3 regions of the Metabacillus elymi genome follow, and region 3 is predicted to be linked to each of the others. Evidence: riboswitches for the same ligand, from Rfam matches in the RefSeq annotation. Region 3 holds a riboswitch; each other region holds the start of a gene.
The links. A riboswitch is a leader RNA that binds a small molecule or an ion and turns the genes downstream of it on or off. The one in region 3 is predicted to bind lysine.

Region 1: it holds a riboswitch for lysine, as region 3 does, so the genes downstream of both, HUW50_RS04775 (Na+/H+ antiporter NhaC family protein) here and HUW50_RS01950 (aspartate kinase) in region 3, are expected to answer to the same signal.
Region 2: it holds a riboswitch for lysine, as region 3 does, so the genes downstream of both, dapA (4-hydroxy-tetrahydrodipicolinate synthase) here and HUW50_RS01950 (aspartate kinase) in region 3, are expected to answer to the same signal.

The regions. Positions count from the first base shown of each region.
Region 1 is NZ_CP055263.1:973,642-977,922, reverse strand. Features, by position in the region: gene HUW50_RS04790 (bifunctional metallophosphatase/5'-nucleotidase) at 1-295, shown strand, start outside; gene HUW50_RS04785 (YunC family protein) at 366-668, shown strand; gene yunB (sporulation protein YunB) at 752-1,492, shown strand; lysine riboswitch at 1,566-1,744, shown strand; gene HUW50_RS04775 (Na+/H+ antiporter NhaC family protein) at 1,942-3,492, shown strand; gene HUW50_RS04770 (sodium-dependent transporter) at 3,926-4,281, shown strand, end outside.
Region 2 is NZ_CP055263.1:5,384,597-5,388,877, forward strand. Features, by position in the region: gene HUW50_RS24860 (3'-5' exonuclease) at 1-123, shown strand, start outside; gene HUW50_RS24865 (hypothetical protein) at 170-424, opposite strand; gene HUW50_RS24870 (hypothetical protein) at 675-1,688, shown strand; lysine riboswitch at 1,834-2,011, shown strand; gene dapA (4-hydroxy-tetrahydrodipicolinate synthase) at 2,141-3,031, shown strand; gene HUW50_RS24880 (heavy metal translocating P-type ATPase) at 3,161-4,281, opposite strand, start outside.
Region 3 is NZ_CP055263.1:385,535-389,815, forward strand. Features, by position in the region: gene HUW50_RS01940 (succinate dehydrogenase cytochrome b558 subunit) at 1-30, opposite strand, end outside; gene HUW50_RS01945 (YslB family protein) at 502-993, shown strand; gene HUW50_RS01950 (aspartate kinase) at 1,055-2,284, opposite strand; lysine riboswitch at 2,479-2,658, opposite strand; gene uvrC (excinuclease ABC subunit UvrC) at 2,833-4,281, opposite strand, start outside.

The DNA.
Region 1 (4,281 bases), 590 kb from region 3:
ACACCTAAAATTAAAAGGTTTAGGTTTTAGAGGGAAAGTAATGGGGAGAATGGTATTCGACGGGATTGAGGTAATATCTGAGGTACTTTCAGATGGTAAACATCATGTTACAGATGTGTTAGTCCATGGTAAGCCTATTGATCCTCACAGAGTTTATTCTGTTGCTACAGTTGATATGTTTTCCCTTGGACCATTATATCCTGAAATAAGTCACGCGGAGAAAAAAATCTTTTATATGCCAGAACTATTAAGGGACCTTTTAGCTTGGAAGTTAGGTGAAAATACACCATCTTAAATAGGCGAACAATCTACACGTATCCTTTACTTGCTCATAAAGATATAGTAAGAAGGGAGTGTAGATAGTGATGGTTACCATGACTCCAATTGTCATTGAAGGAATACAATTTACAGCAATCACAGTTGCTTTACCTAAAACGAACTTTATGGCAGTCACCAACGACAAAGGGTATATTATGTGTGGTGCGTTAGATGTCGCTTTATTAAACGAAAAGTTAAAAGATAGAGGTATTATTGCAGGTAGAGCAGTCGGTGTTAGAACAATTGACCAATTACTTGAGGCGCCATTAGAATCTGTCACATATGAGGCTGAGAAGCTTGGGATTGTTGTTGGCACAAAAGGAAAAGATGCCTTACTGAAGATGGCATGAATCTTAGAATGTAAAAATGATAAAAAATGATGCTTACATCCCTCTTTACATGCATAAACATAGCTTGTAAAGGAGGGATTTTTTTGGCTAAGTTCCGCGGTCGTCGTCCGCGTAGAGGGCCTTTGCCTTTTCGCTATGTGTTATTACTAACTTTGGTTATTTTTATAATTTTAACAGCAACAAGTTTTTGGATAGTTAATGTTCAGATTGAGTCAACAATGATGAAAATCGCAAGGTTAGAGGCAAATAAAGTAGCAACAACAATTATTCATGACGCAGTTGAAGAGGAGATCCTTACTAAAGAGGAACAACAGGATTTAGTGATTATTGATAAGGATAATGAGGGGAACATCAATTCCTTTAGCTTTAATCAACGAGCAGTAACTGCAGCCAAAAAAAGGGTAACTGACAATGTAACTAAGAAGCTTGGTGAGATTGAAAGAAATAATTTCCATGATATAACCCCTGAACAAGCAAGAGATACTGGAATTATTTATGAGATACCATTAGGTAAAATAACAGATAATGCAATTTTAAGTACACTTGGTCCCGGTATTCCAATAGAATATTATTTAATAGGTGATGTTTTTACAGATATTAAAAGTACGACAGAGGAATATGGGATTAATAATGCAAAACATGAAATCGTAATTTATGTTGAAGTGAGTGTACAGGTTGTTATTCCATTTGCTACAGAGGTGGTAAAAGCAGAAAATACAATTCCAGTTATTATCCAGACTGAACAAGGAGACGTGCCACAATATTATAATGGAAGTGGCAGTGAAGATGCTGATCACTCAATAGAATTACCAAAAAAACCATAGTTGCTACTTAGTCTATACTTTGTTAAACTATAAAATGTTGAAAATCAAATATTGACCTAACCACCTTATCTCAAGATGAGGTAGAGGAGCGAAAAACATTAGTACAATATGTGAGAATGACACCAATGACCATATTGCAAAGGGCTTTTCGCCGAAGTAAATGAATAAGTCATGATTCATTTGCTGGTATTACTTTGAACAAGGGTAATACTGTCATTATAGAGTTTTCTATAATGGAGGGCTACTGATCGGGATGGAGGATAACATAACATTATTCCTAGAAAGAGTAATGATAGTTATTTTCTATCATTGCTCTTTTTGTGTGCATTTTTTTACAAAATACACAGAAAGGACGTTGAAAATTAGTTATTTACTAATAGCTAATTTTATCCTTGCATCGTCAATAGAACCTTCCAAACTATTAATAATCTAGGGAGGCTTAACACAACATGTCAGGCACTATTTATTCAATTATTCCTCCTCTTTTAGCCATCTTAATGGTTATATTAACGAGAAGAGTATTACTTTCCCTCGGAGTAGGAATTCTTTCAGCAGCATTATTAATCACAAATTTCTCAATCGTTAAGACTGGAGTTACTATTTTTGAAGCGGTTAAGGCTATTTTCATTTCAGATGGTGAGCTTAATACTTGGAATGTGTACATCTTATTTTTCTTACTTATTTTAGGTGTCGTCACAGCTCTAATTTCTATTTCAGGTGGAAGCAGAGCCTTTGGTGAATGGGCAGAAAAGCGTGTGAAAACACGTGCTGGTGCTCAATTTACCGCAGCATTATTAGGGATGTTAATCTTTATCGATGATTATTTTAATGCTCTTGCGGTTGGTCAAGTGAGTCGTCCGATTACTGATCGCCAAAAGGTTTCTCGTGCAAAGCTAGCATATATCATTGATTCCACCTCTGCACCAGTATGCGTTATTTCACCAATCTCAAGTTGGGGAGCTTATATTATTGCCATGCTTGCTACAATTTTTGCGACACATGGTGTCACTGAATTTACTCCTTTAGGTGCGTTCATGACAATGGTTCCAATGAATTATTACGTTTTTGCTGCATTGGTTCTCGTTTTTGCCGTTGCCTATTTCAACATAAATTTAGGAAGTATGAAGGTACATGAAGAGCGTGCGATTAAAACTGGACAAGTTGTTGATCCAGCTAAAGAATCTCTAGGTGATGTAAAAGAGGATCTACCAACAAGTGACAAAGGTACGATCGGGAATCTTGTATGGCCAATTCTTGCTTTAATTGTGGGTACAGTAGCATCTATGCTTATTACCGGCTACACAACGATTGAAGACAAAACAGGAGCAACGATCTTTACTATTTTTGAAAACACAGATGTATCTGCTTCGCTTTTATATGGTGGACTATTTGGTCTAGCTGTAACAATTTTATTATTTTTTATTAGGGGCATTAAGGCTAGCTATTTTCCGTTAGCTGTAAAAGAAGGCATAAAATCAATGCTACCTGCTATTTATATTCTTATGTTTGCTTGGGTAATTGTAGATTTAATTGGTCAATTAGAAACAGGGGAATACTTAGCTAGTTTAGTCGAGAAATCGAATATGAATGTCGCCTACCTGCCGGTTATTCTTTTCCTTTTAGGTGGATTTATGGCATTTGCTACTGGTACATCTTGGGGTACATTTGGCATCATGCTACCAATTGCAGCCGAAATCACAGCTGCAACAGATATTAATATGTTATTACCAGCAATGGCTGCTGTACTTGCAGGATCAGTGTTAGGGGATCATTGCTCACCAATTTCTGATACCACAATTCTTTCATCAACAGGAGCAGGAAGTCATCATATTGACCATGTCATGACACAGCTGCCATATGCTTTAATTGGTGGTGGTTTTGCCACAATTGGCTACCTTGTTTTAGGTGTAACAGGGAATGGTATAGCAGGTTTGGCTGTTGTGATTCTGTTGTTAATCGGTTTTATTTTCTTTTTTTCCAAAAGAACGAAAGCTGCATAAACAAATGAAAAGGGTATAGGCTCAAGCCTATATCTCTTTTTTTCTAATAATTACCAAATTATACTATTAAATAATAGTTTTGTATGCTGAGGGAAGATATATTAATATTACTATTTGATATGGATGTTTAAAAAGTGAAAAATATTATGTAGCTATTCCTAATAAGTAGTTTCTTTAATAAGGTAATAAACCAAAGAAAAAGTTAAAATTGAAATTAAAAATATTATTTAAATATGATATATCCATATTTTGTTTATGAAAATTGGAAAGTTCTGAATATATTATATTAAAATGATTTTTTTGATATTTTTTTATAGACATAGGAATAAAGTCCATTTATACTATGTATAGATTATAGTAAATAATCAGAAAATTATATAATTTCAAATTGTTTCCATATTTAAAGGTGCTATTTGAAAAGGGGGAAATTTTGATGGAAAATCGTCCACAGTGGGGGACAAGGGCAGGCTTTATTCTAGCAGCCGTTGGTTCTGCAGTTGGTTTAGGTAATATTTGGCGTTTCCCAGCAACAGCCTATGAAAATGGAGGAGGAGCGTTCTTCCTACCATATTTATTTGCTTTATTAACTGCTGGTATCCCATTACTAGTTATGGAGTTTACATTAGGACATAAATATCGCAGTTCTGCTCCGATGACATTTGCAAAATTAAGCAAAGGGAAAGAATGGCTTGGTTGGTGGCAATTAGCTATATCATTTGTTATTTCTTGTTATTACCCAGTTATCATCGCTTGGGCATCATCCTATTCTATTTTTTCATTCAATCAAAA
Region 2 (4,281 bases), 770 kb from region 3:
AGACACCATGCTTTAAATGATGCGATTATGACTGCAGATATTTTTGTTCAACTGCTAAAGTCCTATGCAGAAACATCTATTACAATTGTTGAGGAATTACTTGAAATTGAATCACACTCATGAAGCATAAAGAACAGGCGTGAGTAAACTCACGCCTGTTCTATTCATGCTATATCTTTTTAAAGACTGCAACTTTCGTTTCAATCTCACCAACTTCAAGGTCAGTTATATGTGAAAAACTATATACACATCCATATCCATCTATATCAAATAATGTCATTTCCATAAAGTCCTGTGGCAATTCGTGTAAATGCTTTAAAATGAGTTCATTTTCTGATTTGTGATAAAGATCCCCCTCTTGTAAGTAGTGAACAAAAGGATTTGTATCAAGACGATTTTCAATAGGAATGTTAACAAATTTCATTTAAAAGCACCTCACAATTTAGTTTTCTGTATTTTCTGATTATTTATATAATACACTATAAGTCACTGTTTGAAAACTATTTTTTAAAAATTATTTGTTGACAATTTTTTCAAATAAAATCACAACAAATAATCCCTTCTACTAATTACCATCGTTTCTTTAACTCTATTAATCCCTTCTATTATAAACAAATGATACCAATTACCTTAAAACTAATACATGTTAAAATAATAACAAGGATGTGACATGTATGCTGAAAATACGACAATATTTTATTATATTAGTATTAACTTTCCCCTTTCTTGTCAGTTTTAATTCAAATGATGTAAATGGGAAATACATTGCTTCCTATCAATCTCCTGAAGGAATTCAGTTTGTTAGTAATTCAAATGAGTGGGATAAGACAAAACTAATAGATTTGTATAAGACACTTATAAAAAATAAGCATGGAGAAGAAATTAAACTCTTAAAAGAAGTAAAAATAAATGGTGGTCCTCTATCATCTTCGTTAACAAAAGGGAGTTATCATGCTCTTACAAGTACGATTACGTTATATCAAGGTGATAAGTACACAGAACCTTCAGCATATCAGGAGACACTTTCACATGAATATGGTCATCATTTTGCGTATCATTATTTTCCATCCCACCATCTCCCCTTCTCTGAATGGTTATCGGTACGTGGGATCGATGTGTCTGAAGTACGCTGGGATGCTTTTTGGAATTACGAAGAAAATAATCATGCATATTACCCACAGGAAATTTTTGCAGATGATTATGTGTTATTGTATGGGGCAACAAATGAGGTTGAAGCAGTTGATGTTTTTAATAATGAAGCCTTCTACCTAAGAACTGATCATGAAAACCAACAGTTTCCAAATGTGCTAGAAAATCGTGAGCTGCGTTCATTTCTTGAAGAGGAAAGTGGAATAGAAATTGACGAAGATCGTCTACTCGAATCTCCAAGGTTAACAGAATGGAATGACACTAAGGCTTCATACGCCATTACTGAAAAACCAAATGTAGCATATCGGTTAAATCTTACATTTCATAATTTTGAAACTAACGATGATACTAGTGAGCACTTTGAACTTTACGAGATTACAACAGATAAAAACAAAGAACGTATAGATTTTTCATTAGATCAAATTGATCAAGACATTTTTTCTAATTACGATTACGTTACAGCCAACCTAGATGTAGTTGATTTATCAACATCTATTGGATTTGAAACTGAGGAGATTACCTTAGAATTAAATATGTAATTTTTAGAAATCCGCGGTAATACTTACTATATTAATAGGGAAAAATCAATTCCGAAAAAAACTTTCGGAATTATCCTTGCAAAAGATCGAATCTTCTGTTATATTACAGTCAACTAAAAATATTTTCTTACTTCAATAAATTTGGAGTGAGGATAGAGGCGCAAAGACATTAGTACACAATATGAGGAGAATGAGGTCCTATGATCATTGTGGAAAGGGGAATTTGCCGAAGTGGATAGAATCTCATGTTCTTGAAGCTGGTTCTGCTATTGAATAAATGCAGGACTGTCATATAGGGAACTATATGGAGGGCTATCTTTCGCACGGGAACGATTTTTGATACATATTGTTTCTAAGCATCAGCGAATCCCTCGTTGTTGCTTTTTTGCGTTTACTATGAATGGCCCTGACCACCTCTAAATTTACAAAAACTATATAAAGGGTGTGAAGTTATGAATTACGGCCAAGTTTTAACAGCAATGATTACCCCGTTTGATCATAATGGTGAGGTTGATTTTAACGCAACAGAAAATTTAGTGAATTATTTAATAGCTAATGGTTCGGATGGATTAGTTATAAATGGGACAACTGGTGAGTCTCCTACTTTAACGACAGAAGAGAAAGTAGATTTATTTAAATTTGTTGTACAGATTGTTAATGGTAGAGTTCCTGTCATCGCTGGAACAGGATCAAATAACACGAAAGCTTCTATTAGCTTAACTAGTCTTGCTGAAGAAGCAGGTGTCGATGGAATTATGCTTGTTACTCCATACTATAACAAGCCATCACAAGAAGGAATGTATCAACACTTTAAAGCGATTGCCGAAACAACATCATTGCCAGTAATGCTTTATAATATTCCAGGTCGAAGTAGTGTTAACATGTCTGTAGAGACCATTGTTCGTCTCTCACAACTAGATAATATTGTTTCAATTAAGGAAGCAAGTGGTGACTTAGATGCAATGGCAGAGATCATTAGCAAAACACCTAATGATTTTTCAGTGTACAGTGGAGATGATGCCCTAACATTACCGCTTTTAGCTATTGGTGGAACGGGAATAATCTCAGTATCATCACACATCATTGGTAATGAAATGCAAGATATGATTAATCAATTTAAAAATGGTGATGTCACTGAAGCTGCTACCTTACATCGCAACCTTCTTCCTATAATGAAAGCAATGTTTGCTGCACCAAACCCAACACCAGTAAAAGCAGCGTTAAATATGAGAGGAATATCTGTTGGTGGTGTTCGTTTACCACTGATCCCATTAAACAATGAAGAAGAAAGAGCACTTCAAGCTACCCTACAAACTAGTAACCTAGTAGAAGTTCCACGATGAATGGCTCTTTTGATTTTCGCTCATTCATCTAAGTTTCAAAATATACCATGCATTTACAGATTCTAATGCATAGAAAAAAGCCAACATGATGAGTAAGATTTCTCCTCATGTTGGCTTTTTATAAGTTTTTTACATCGTAGCTTTATCTTTTTTCTCATAAAGCACTGTTAAGCTAATTAACGTAACTAAAATCGTTGCTCCCATATCTGATAAGATCGCAATCCAAAGTGTTAATAGCCCTGGAATCGTTAATAGTAATGCAATCAGTTTTAACACAAGCGCTAATGTAATATTTAATTTAATAATTGAATTAACTTTTTTAGCAGATCGAATCGCTGATGGTAACTTACCAAGATGATCTTGCATCAAAACGATATCAGCTGTTTCAATTGCACTATCTGTCCCTTTCCCCATTGCAATTCCAAGATCAGCGGTAGCTAGTGCTGGTGCATCATTTATTCCATCACCAACCATCGCAACCTTTTCATTTTTTGAGAGTTCTTTTATTTTTGCAACTTTTTCATCTGGTAATAGACTAGCGAAATATGATGTTAGACCTACCTTTTTCGCTACTTTATCTGCTGTCTTTTCATGATCACCAGTTAACATAATCGTATTATTAATCCCTGCACTATGAAGATTCGCAATAACAGCTGCACTTTCTTCACGAATTTGATCAGAGATTCCCATGATGCCGAGAACGTCCATTTCATTTGCTAAGATGACTAAAGTCATACCTGACTCTTTAAAGGCTATAAGATCTTGTTTGACTTTTTCTGTTATATTAAGATGGTTTACATGTGCTTCATTGCCTAAATAATAAGTAATACCCTTCATTTTTGCAATGATCCCACTACCAGATACTGTTGATATTTCATCAGGCTCATCTAATGCTAATCCTTCTGCTTTCCGCATAACCGCTTTGGCAATTGGATGTGATGATGACTTCTCAATCGATGCAGCAATTTGTAAAAAGGTTGGATCGTACGCGACAAGATCCTCTACATACGGCTCCCCTTTTGTGAGCGTACCAGTTTTATCAAAAGCAATCGTTGTAATCTTTCCTAATTGCTCTAAAAATACCCCACCTTTTATAAGGATTCCATTCCGAGCATTTTTTGTTATACCTGAAACAATCGCAATCGGAGACGATAACACTAATGCACAAGGACAGCCTACGATTAAGACCGCTAAGCCTTGGTAAAACCAATCTCCCCAGTTACCATTGAATAATAGTGGTGGAAGTACCA
Region 3 (4,281 bases):
ACGATTCACAAACTCTCTGTTTCCAGCCATTAAACTTACCCCCTAGTTTCAATATTGCGCCCAGTTTTTAACTCAACTTTTTCATTTTTCACCTAATTATCTTTTCCTGATAAAGTTAAACTTTAATCAATAGTGGTCACCATTGATTGTATGTAAAACATAATGGGCATTAAAAGGTAGACAAAAATCAAATTCTGCCACCTTACAAAAGATAAAATGTAACAAATACATTTTACTCCCATAACGTATGAGCGTCAAGAAAACGTGTTCATAAATTTTAATTTTTCGACAAATCCTACTTTCCTTTAATTTTATTTTATCAATATAGTGTAAATTCAACAACGTTACCTTTTTTATTTAACTATCATTATTAATAAATATTAAATTTAAAAACATAAGTTCCCCTACTATTAATAAAATTTCAACCTTCTTTTACTTAATATTACATGTTTTTCACTACACTACTTGTTATATAATAAACCATAGAAAGAGGGGAATTCCGTGAACAAACAATTAGTACTCGTTAATATCGAAGAATTAAAGGATATCCAAGCACCAGCATTCGGACTAGAAATACTTAGAGAGGTCTTGCTCCCAGATATACTCGGGTCTGATCATCCTCAAATGCTGTATTGGGCTGGAAAAGGATTAGCTCGTAGATATCCTGTTCAATCAATCGAAGAAATATCCGCATTTTTTGAAGCTGCTGGATGGGGAAATCTCACTTTACTACAGAACAAAAAGAATGAGATGGAATTCGAGCTAGGTGGAGAGCTCATTGCTATCAGATTAAAAAAGACAAATGAATGTACATTTCAGTTAGAAGCTGGTTTTATTGCAGAACAGCTACAATCGATGAACAAGTACATTACCGAAACATACGAACAAGTAAAAAAACGTTCTAATAAAGTGGTTTTTACAGCACAATGGGACCAAAAAGACCAAATATTAGAAGAACCTTCTATAGGGAAACGCAGCGCTCGTAAAGGTTAAAACTACAGAGGGTGACTCAATGTCTCAAAAAACATTTAGTCACCCTCTTTCTTTTTTATTTTTATACCTTAGCAACTTCTTTAGAAAGTTCAAATGCACTGTGAAGAATATCAACCGCTGTCACCATATCCTCGGCTGACAATACTGTTGAAACTTTTATTTCAGATGTGCTAACCATTTTAATTTCGATTCCTTCGTTAGCTAATACTTCGAACATTTCTGCAGCAACACCTGGGTTTGACACCATACCAGAACCAACAATTGATACTTTTGCTAGACCAGATTCAAATTCAATTTTTTCATAATTCAATACAGACTTATGTTGCTCAAGGATTGAAATTGTATCCTCAAGATCACCTGTTTTAACAGAAAATGAGATCGACGTTTTATTGTCACTTGTTGTACTTTGAATGATAATATCGACATTTAAGCCCTGCTTAGCTAAAGTTGAGAAAATAGTAGAAAGTGTCGTCAATTCATTTCTTAGCCCTAAAACTGAGACTCTTGTTACCTGATCTTCAAATGCAATCCCTCTCACAACTAAGTTTTGCTCCATGTTTGTTTCCTCCTCAATGATCGTACCACGTTCATTTTCCATGCTCGAACGAACTTCTAATGGAATGCTGTAATTCTTCGCAAATTCGACTGCTCTTGGATGTAGAACACCCGCTCCTAAATTAGCTAGCTCTAACATTTCATCATATGAAATTGCTTCTAGCTTACGAGCACCTTTTACATATCTTGGATCTGTTGTATATACACCTGTTACATCTGTATAAATATCACATTTATCAGCATTTAAGGCGGCTGCAAGAGCAACTGCTGTCGTATCTGAACCACCTCTGCCAAGAGTTGTTATTTGTTGGACGTCTGAAAAGCCCTGAAAGCCTGCAACAATGACAATTTTCCCAGCACATAATTCTTTCTTTATCGCGTCAGGGTTTATATTTGTAATTCTGGCATTGCCATGTCTTGCTTCTGTTTGAATTCCTGCTTGCCAACCAGTAAATGAAATAGCATCGTGTCCCTTTTCCTGTAATGCCATTGCTAACAATGATATTGTCACTTGTTCACCGGTTGTAAGAAGCATATCCATTTCCCGCTTACTAGGTCTCTCAGTAATTTGCCCTGCAAGACCAACAAGCTGATCGGTTGACTTCCCCATTGCTGACACAACGACAACTAATTGATTCCCGTTTTCTTTTTCTTGAATGACACGGTTTGCTACATTTAAGATTCTTTCAACAGTACCAACTGATGTACCACCAAATTTTTGAACGATAATACCCAAATTAATCTCACCCTTCTGTTAATTTTCATGATCGAACCCTGTTTGCTAGAAGGTTAGAGCAACTATTCAATTAGTAACATTTGTGCTATGCAAGAATGTTTAGTACTGATTGGATAGCTTCGACTGCAAATAAAAAAGCAATGAGACGAAAAACATCCCATTGCTTACTAAACGAAAAAAAACTTCGTTTCTTACAATGAGATAGCTCTCCAAGAAATAGATTTCTTGACAATTTTACATCTCTTAAATGTAAAACCAGCAACTAAAGCAAATGGTGCTTTACTCACTTCGGCGAACATTCCTTTCACCAGTTATCATTGGAGACCATACTCCTCAAACAGGCTACTCTTAAAATTCGCACCTCTACCATCATTTAACAAACTAACGATCAAATATGAAATTATTTAAAAGTTTACCAAACTTTTAAGAAAAGCGCAAGCGGCTTATTTAATACTATCAATAAGCTACATATAGGGTGATTTATTGCCTCACGGTTACTCGATCAGTAAACACCAAAATGAGAATATGCGCTTTAAAATTAACAGTGTCTAATCTTTTAAATGATCAAAGATTAGCTTGGCAATATTTTCAGGCATACCAGCTTCTTTAAATTGTTCTACACTAGCTTCCTTCATCTTCTTTAACGATCCGAAGTGCTTAAGAAGTGATTTCTTTCTTTGAGCACCAACACCAGGAATATCATCTAAGATCGATTGGAGTGCATTTTTACCTCTCAATTGACGATGGAAGGTAATTGCAAAACGATGGACCTCATCCTGAATTCTTTGTAAAAGATAAAATTCCTGACTATTTCTCTCAAGTTGGATAAATGCAGGAGGGGAACCGATTATTAGTTCAGAGGTCCGATGTTTATCATCCTTTACAAGACCTGCAACAGGAATATCTAATGCTAATTCATTTTCCAATACATCTTGTGCAGCAGCTAAATGTCCTTTCCCTCCATCAATGATTACTAAATCCGGTAAAGGAAGATCATCCTTCAGAACACGACTATAACGTCTTCTCACAACTTCTCTCATCGATTCATAGTCATCGGGACCTTGAACACTTTTAATTTTATATTTACGATAATGTTTTTTTGCAGGTTTTCCATCTTCGAACACAACCATTGCAGATACAGGGTCTGTCCCCTGGATATTTGAGTTATCAAAGGCTTCTATACGAAGTGGAGTTTGAATCCCAAGCTTATCTCCAAGATTTTCAACAGCTTTAATTGTTCTTTCTTCATCCCTTTCGATTAAAGAAAATTTTTCATTTAAAGCGATTTTTGCGTTTTTATGAGCTAATAAAATTAAATCCTTCTTTTTGCCGCGTTTAGGTTGAAGAGTAGTCACGTCTAATAGCTTTTCAACTAAATCAAATTCAATGCTATCAGGTAATAAAATTTCCTTTGGTACAAAATGATTTGCTTTTGAATAAAATTGCCCTAAAAACGTTAAGAATTCCTGTTCAGGGCTATCGTATATTGGGAACATTGATACATCTCTTTCGATAAGCTTTCCTTGGCGAATAAAAAAGACTTGTACACACATCCACCCTTTATCATATGCATAGCCAAATACGTCACGATCTACATGATCATTTAATGTCATTTTTTGCTTTTCCATCGTAGCTTCAATATGGAGAATCTGATCTCGAAATTCTTTTGCACGCTCAAATTCTAATTCCTCTGAGGCTTTCATCATTCTATCAGATAGTTCTTCTTTTATCTTTTTATATCCACCATTTAAAAACTTTGAAATCTCCTCTACTATATGACGATTCGTTTCGACTGATACATCATTTACACATGGAGCTAAGCATTGTCCCATGTGATAATAAAGACATACCCGATCAGGTAATGTGGAGCATTTTCTAAGCGGATATAATCGATCTAAAAGCTTAATTGTTTCACGAGCAGATAGAACGTTAGGGTATGGTCCAAAGTATTTACCTTTGTCCTTTTTAACCTGTCTTGTAACGAGTAATCGTGGATG